2 regions of the Pseudomonas sp. GW821-FHT01E10 genome follow, and region 2 is predicted to be linked to the other one. Evidence: predicted binding sites of a transcription regulator. Region 2 holds the regulator's gene; the other holds the start of a gene.
The links. The regulator FliA, encoded in region 2, starts transcription of late flagellar genes. The targets are predictions, from matches to a motif close to CTAAAGTTTNNNNNNNNNNNGCCGNTAA.
Positions count from the first base shown of each region.

Region 1 (3,412 bases), on a different contig from region 2:
GTGTACCGACTCGGTAACCGATTCGATACACAATCCATTTCACTAGGCGCTCAACCGCGCCGTTACCTCATTCAATTGCCCTGACAGCCCATGCAGGTTGTGGCTGGCCGCTTCGGTGCGCTGCACGTTGTCCAGGTTGGTGCTGGCGATGCTGGTGATTTCGGTGAGGTTGCGCGAGATGTCTTCGGCCACTGAAGTCTGTTCTTCTGCGGCGGTGGCGATCTGGCGGTTCATGTCGCGAATGGCTTCCACGGCATGGGTGATCCGCTCGAGCATGGCGCCGGCCTGGGTCACTTGCTCGACGCTTTGCTCGCTGCGCGACTGGCCGCTTTCGATGGCCTGGGCCGCATCCACCGCACCGGTTTGCACGGTTTGAATGATCTGGTTGATCTCGATGATCGACGCCGCCGTGCGCTGGGCCAGGCTGCGTACTTCATCAGCGACCACCGCAAAACCGCGCCCGGCTTCACCGGCACGGGCCGCTTCGATTGCCGCGTTGAGCGCCAGCAGGTTGGTCTGTTCGGCAATGCCGCGAATCACTTCCAGCACCTTGCCGATGCGCCCGCTGTCTTCTTCCAGGCGACGGATGACCGTGGCGGTGTTGGCGATTTCGCCACGCATTTGGGTGATGGTGTGAATGGTGCCCTGCATGACCTTCTCGCCTTGCTGGGCGGACTGATCGGCATCGTCGGCCGCACGTGCCGCTTCGGCGGCGTGGCGCGCGACTTCTTGCGCGGTGGCGGACATTTCGTTCATCGCCGTGGCCACCTGATCGGTGCGATTGAACTGCTCGTTGGTGCCGCTGGCCATAAGGCCGGCAATCGAGTTCAGCTCACCGCTGGCACTGTCCAGGTCCGACGCGCTGCGCTGCAAACGACTGAAGGTTTCGGCGAGGAAATCGCGCAAGGTGTTGGCGGCCCTGGCCAGGTTGCCCAACTCGTCCTGACGGGTGCTGGCCACGCGCTCGGCGAACCGGCCCTGACTGAGTTGCGCCACGTAGTCGATCAGTTTGCGGATCGGCTCCACCAGGTTGCGATTGACCAGCCACAGACTCAACAAACCAATCAGCAGGCCCGACACCAGCATCACCGCGAGCCCCGACAACACCGTCTGATCGGCACTGGCACTGATCAATTTCGATTGTTCGACACTCTGCTTGCGCAGTTCGCCGACCAGTTCATTCATCTGCTCGCTGGCGGCGCGGTCCACGCCCTTGACCGCATTGTCGCCGGCCGCTGGGTCGGCACCGGCCGCCACGTAGGCATCACGGCCCTTCTGATACGCCGCACCTAATACACGATGCTCCTCACGCAGGCGTTCGATGCGGGTCTTGAGTTGCGGCTCCATACCCTTCTGCCCCGCCAGTTCACCAAGGATACCCTGCACATTGCGCTGACCCTCCTCGAACTGCTTCCAGTATTTGTCCAGGTCCGCGGGTTGCTTGCCGCGCAGCAGGACGTTTTTCCACTCCTGAACCTGCACCTTGAATTGCAGGTTGGCTTCATCGATCAGTTGCGAGGTGTGCAACGGGCCTTCGATCAGGTTCGCGTAGTTCTGAACGCCGTTGGACAAAAAGTGAAAGCAGGCCAAAGCGATCAACAACATCGCCAACAGGCTGCCGCTCAACAGGGCGAGAATTTGTGCTCGAAGGGACTTTTGTAAAGACATCGGGAAGTACTCGAAACAGGAATGAGGCACGCGGATGAAGGCGTGAAAAGTATCCGGACATCCCTGTCTGCCACGTTGGCCCTTGGCCGAAGGCGCGCAAACGTAACCCAAGCGTGATCGGCGTTCCAGAGCGGTTCTTGAGGAAAATCCGACCATCGGTATCGCAATCGTTTGCGTACACCTTGCCGTCACAAAACCGTCATGAGCGCTTGCAATGATGAGGCTCAAGTGAACCTGTGAAACCCGCGACAGGCGCCTCCCCGCAGCGAGACTTCATGAACCACAGCATTGATCAACGCCATCGCGATTCCGACCTGTTCGGCCTGCTTTACGGTTTCAGTTTTCGCCCCGGCGAGCGCGGTCGAGAGATCGATTCGGCCAAGGCACTGCACTGCCTGCAACAACTGGACGACAGTGATGAGTTTCTCTGGCTGCACCTGAACCTGGCCCATGCGGCGTGCGAGCGCTGGATGAAAAGCCATCTGGAATTGCCCGACGAGTTTTTCGAAGCCTTGCACGAGGGGTCGCGTTCGACGCGCATCGAGCATGTCGATTCGGCGTTGCTGGCGGTGGTCAACGATGTGGTGTTCAACCTCAGTAGCATGGTTTCCTCGGATGTCTCGACGCTGTGGGTCTGCGCTCGCAGTCGGCTGATCATCAGCGCGCGCCTGCAACCGCTGCACTCGGTGGACAAGCTGCGCTCTTCGGTGAAGGCCGGTGAATGTTTTCGCTCACCGCTGGAATTGCTGGTGCATTTGCTGCGTGATCAGGGCGAAGTGCTGACGCAGATCGTGCGCAAGACCAGCCTCAGTGTCGATCAGATCGAAGATGAATTGCTGTCGTCGCGCCTGTCCACCAACCGCGCCGAACTGGGCGCCAACCGCCGGGTGCTGGTGCGCCTGCAACGGTTGCTGGCGCTGGAGCCGGGCTCGTTGCTGCGCCTGCTCAATCGCCCGCCGCAATGGTTGCAGAAGGAGGACGTCAAGGAGCTGCGCAAATCCACCGAGGAGTTTGCGCTGATCATCAACGACCTCACAGCCCTCGGTGAGCGGATCAAGCTGTTGCAGGAAGAAATCGCCGCCAACCTCAACGAGCAGAGCAACCGCACACTGTTCACCCTGACCGTGGTCACGGTGTTGGCGCTGCCGATCAACATCATTGCCGGTTTCTTCGGCATGAACGTCGGCGGGGTGCCGCTTGCCGGGGATCCGGAGGGGTTCTGGATTCTGGTGGCACTGGTGGCGACGTTTACCCTGATTGCCGGGCGCTGGGCGTTTCGTAAGCGGCGCGATTATTAAACCGCCCATCATCACCGATACCTTGTGGCGAGGGAGCTTGCTCCCGCTGGGCTGCGCAGCGGCCCCTATCCGGTTTATTCATTCAAACAGAATTCTCTGGTTTTACGACTGCTTCGCAGCCGAACGGGAGCAAGCTCCCTCGCCACAGGTATTTGCCTGCCTTAGCATCCGGCATCACAAAAAAACCAAACACTGACCCAGCGCAGTCTCACTGTAATATTTAGCAACGATCATGGCCGATACTCCTTCTCTGCTCAGGATTGTCCGGCATGGCTACGCCTTCCTTCACCGCCGCCTCCCAGGCGCCCGCCAGCGGCGCCAGGCCGCAGTTCGATAAAAAACCCGGCCTGCTCACCTTCGTGATGTTCTTTGCCGTGCTGGGCAGCGGGCTGTTGTTCACCGCCTACAGCCTGATGCACGACATGAGCGAACTCGGCACGGTGGTC
Region 1 is NZ_JBWKWT010000026.1:1,532-4,943, reverse strand. Features, by position in the region: gene AC07V0_RS27195 (methyl-accepting chemotaxis protein) at 43-1,668, opposite strand; gene AC07V0_RS27190 (transporter) at 1,944-2,966, shown strand; gene AC07V0_RS27185 (inorganic phosphate transporter) at 3,236-3,412, shown strand, end outside.
Region 1: the regulator FliA is predicted to act here: its motif matches at 1,783-1,810, upstream of AC07V0_RS27195 (methyl-accepting chemotaxis protein).

Region 2 (3,412 bases):
GTGGTGCTGATCGATACCGCCGGCCTTCAGGCCAGCGATCCGGCACTGCGGATGCAGCTCGAAAGCCTGGCCGGGCGCGGCATCAAATCAAAAAATTATCTGGTCCTGGCAACCACCAGCCAGAAACAGGTTCTAACTGCCGCTTATCACAGTTACAAACGCTGCGGCCTCGCCGGCTGCATCCTGACTAAACTGGATGAAACGGCAAGTCTGGGCGAGGTGTTGAGCCTGGCGATCAGTCATGAGTTGCCGGTGGCTTACCTGACCGATGGTCCACGGATTCCGGATGATTTGCATCTGCCACGTCGTCATCAGTTGGTCAGCCGCGCCGTTAGCGTACAAATGCAGGAAGAACCCAGCGAAGAAGCCATGGCTGACATGTTCGCTGATATTTACCACAGCCCGACCAAGCAGGTTGGCTGAGGTGTTAATGAACATTTTTTGTACCTACATCGATGGTCTGCCATGCATTGTTCCGATGGTGAACGCGCAGCCAGTAATGTGGCCTCCGTCTAAGTAAGACAAGGTAAAGAAATAACATGGGCAGCATGCATCCCGTACAGGTGATCGCGGTGACCGGCGGCAAAGGTGGCGTCGGGAAGACTAACGTGTCAGTGAACTTGTCCCTGGCTCTAGCTGAGCTCGGCCGGCGCGTCATGCTGCTGGATGCCGATCTGGGGCTGGCGAACGTCGACGTTCTGTTGGGACTGACACCCAAACGCACGCTGGCCGACGTGATCGAAGGCCGCTGTGAGCTGCGCGACGTGCTGTTGCAAGGGCCTGGCGGTATCCGCATCGTCCCGGCCGCCTCCGGCACCCAGAGCATGGTTCATCTGAGCCCGGCCCAGCATGCCGGCCTGATCCAGGCGTTCAGTGATATCGGCGACAACCTCGACGTATTGGTGATCGACACCGCTGCGGGCATTGGTGACTCGGTAGTCAGCTTCGTGCGCGCCGCGCAGGAAGTCTTGCTGGTGGTGTGCGACGAACCGACCTCGATCACCGACGCCTACGCGCTGATCAAACTGCTTAACCGCGACTACGGCATGAACCGCTTCCGCGTCCTGGCCAACATGGCGCAGAGCCCGCAGGAAGGCCGCAACCTGTTCGCCAAGTTGACCAAGGTCACGGATCGCTTCCTCGACGTCGCCTTACAATACGTCGGCGCAGTGCCTTACGACGAAAGCGTACGCAAGGCCGTGCAGAAGCAACGCGCGGTGTATGAAGCCTTTCCGCGTTCCAAGTGCGCCCTGGCGTTCAAGGCCATTGCGCAGAAAGTCGATACCTGGCCACTGCCGGCCAACCCTCGTGGACATCTGGAGTTTTTCGTCGAGCGCCTCGTGCAACAAACTGCAGGACCCGTGCTATGACAGCCAGCGGTTACAACCTCTACAAGCAGTCGGCACGTGACGCGCAGTACGAGCTGATCGAGCGTTACGCGCCACTGGTCAAACGCATTGCCTACCACTTGCTGGCGCGTCTGCCGGCCAGTGTCCAGGTCGAAGACCTGATCCAGGCCGGGATGATCGGCCTGCTTGAAGTATCAACCAAATACGACGCCAGCAAAGGCGCGAGTTTCGAGACGTACGCGGGCATTCGAATCCGCGGCGCGATGCTCGATGAAGTGCGCAAGGGGGACTGGGCGCCACGTTCGGTCCACCGCAATACCCGCATGGTCAGCGACGCGATTCGCTCGATTGAAGCTAAAACCGGCCGTGACGCTAAAGATCACGAAGTTGCGGCCGAACTCCAATTGAGTCTCGACGATTATTACGGGATTTTGAACGACACCCTGGGCAGCCGGTTATTCAGTTTCGACGATCTGTTGCAGGACGGCGAACACGAAGGGCTGCATGAGGATGGCGCGAGTGCTCATCTCGAGCCGTCACGCGATCTGGAAGATGAACGCTTCCAGGCGGCGCTGGCGGACGCGATTGCCAATTTGCCGGAGCGTGAGCGACTGGTGTTGGCGCTGTACTACGACGAAGAGTTGAATCTCAAGGAAATCGGTGAGGTCCTGGGGGTCAGCGAGTCGCGGGTCAGCCAGTTACACAGCCAGTGCGCGGCCCGTTTGCGGGGGCGTTTGGGGGAGTGGCGAGCGCGCTGAAGGCAGTGTGGGGACACTGCGAATGGAGCTGGTGTGGTGTTGAACCGTACCGGTCTCGATCTGTTGTGCTCCAGACAGTCATTGAGTGCTTTGCCGGATTGATTGAAATGGCGCGTCCAGGTGCTGGGCGCGTTTAAGACTGCTTGGAGGTCGAATTGGACAAGAACATGAAAATCCTCATCGTTGATGACTTCTCAACGATGCGGCGGATCATAAAAAACCTGTTGCGTGACCTTGGGTTCACCAACACCGCCGAAGCCGATGACGGGCTGACCGGGTTGCCGATGCTGCAAAGCGGTAACTTCGATTTTCTGGTTACCGACTGGAACATGCCCGGTATGACCGGCATCGACCTGCTTCGTGCGGTGCGCGCCGATGAAAGGCTCAAGCACCTGCCGGTGCTGATGGTGACCGCCGAAGCCAAGCGCGAGCAAATCATCGAAGCGGCCCAGGCCGGTGTTAACGGCTATGTGGTCAAACCCTTCACAGCCCAGGCGTTGAAAGAAAAAATCGAGAAGATTTTCGAACGCATCGGCTGATGTACTGCGCACGGGGGAGCTATGGAGCATAACGAATCTTCACAGGGCGATTTTGAGTCGACCCTGAAAAAACACGCGGTCGAACTGGTCGACAGCCTTGAAAAAGGCAAGTTTGGCGACGCTGTGCAACTGATCCATGAGCTCAACCAGACCCGTGACCGCGGCCTGTATCAGGAAGTGGGCAAGCTCACCCGCGAGCTGCATAGCGCGATCGTCAATTTCCAGATTGACCCGCACATGCCGCAAGCCGAGGAAGTGTCTCAGATCACGGATGCCACCGAGCGCCTGTCCTATGTGGTCAAGCTGACCGAGGCCGCGGCCAACCGCACCATGGACCTGGTGGAAAACGCCACGCCGCTGATCAACAGCCTGAGCGATGAAGCCCAGGCGCTGAGCACGGATTGGGGACGGTTCATGCGTCGCGAAGTCGGGGCTGAAGAGTTCCGCGAACTGGCCCGGCGGGTCGATGGTTTCCTGACACGCAGCAGTGAAGACAACCGCGTCGTGTCGAGCAACCTCAACGACATTCTGCTGGCCCAGGATTACCAGGACCTCACCGGTCAGGTGATCAAGCGTGTGACCCAATTGGTCACCGAAGTTGAAAGCAATCTGCTCAAGCTCGTGCTCATGGCCAGTCACGTAGACCGCTTTGCGGGTATCGAACACGACCGTGAGGCGATGCTTGCTGAAAAAGATCCACAAAAACATCTCTCTCAGGGTGAAGGTCCGCAGATTCATGCCGATAAAAGAGAAGACGTTGTGTCCG
Region 2 is NZ_JBWKWT010000008.1:133,367-136,778, forward strand. Features, by position in the region: gene flhF (flagellar biosynthesis GTPase FlhF) at 1-423, shown strand, start outside; gene fleN (flagellar synthesis regulator FleN) at 540-1,370, shown strand; gene fliA (RNA polymerase sigma factor FliA) at 1,367-2,107, shown strand; gene AC07V0_RS16450 (chemotaxis response regulator CheY) at 2,275-2,646, shown strand; gene AC07V0_RS16455 (protein phosphatase CheZ) at 2,668-3,412, shown strand, end outside.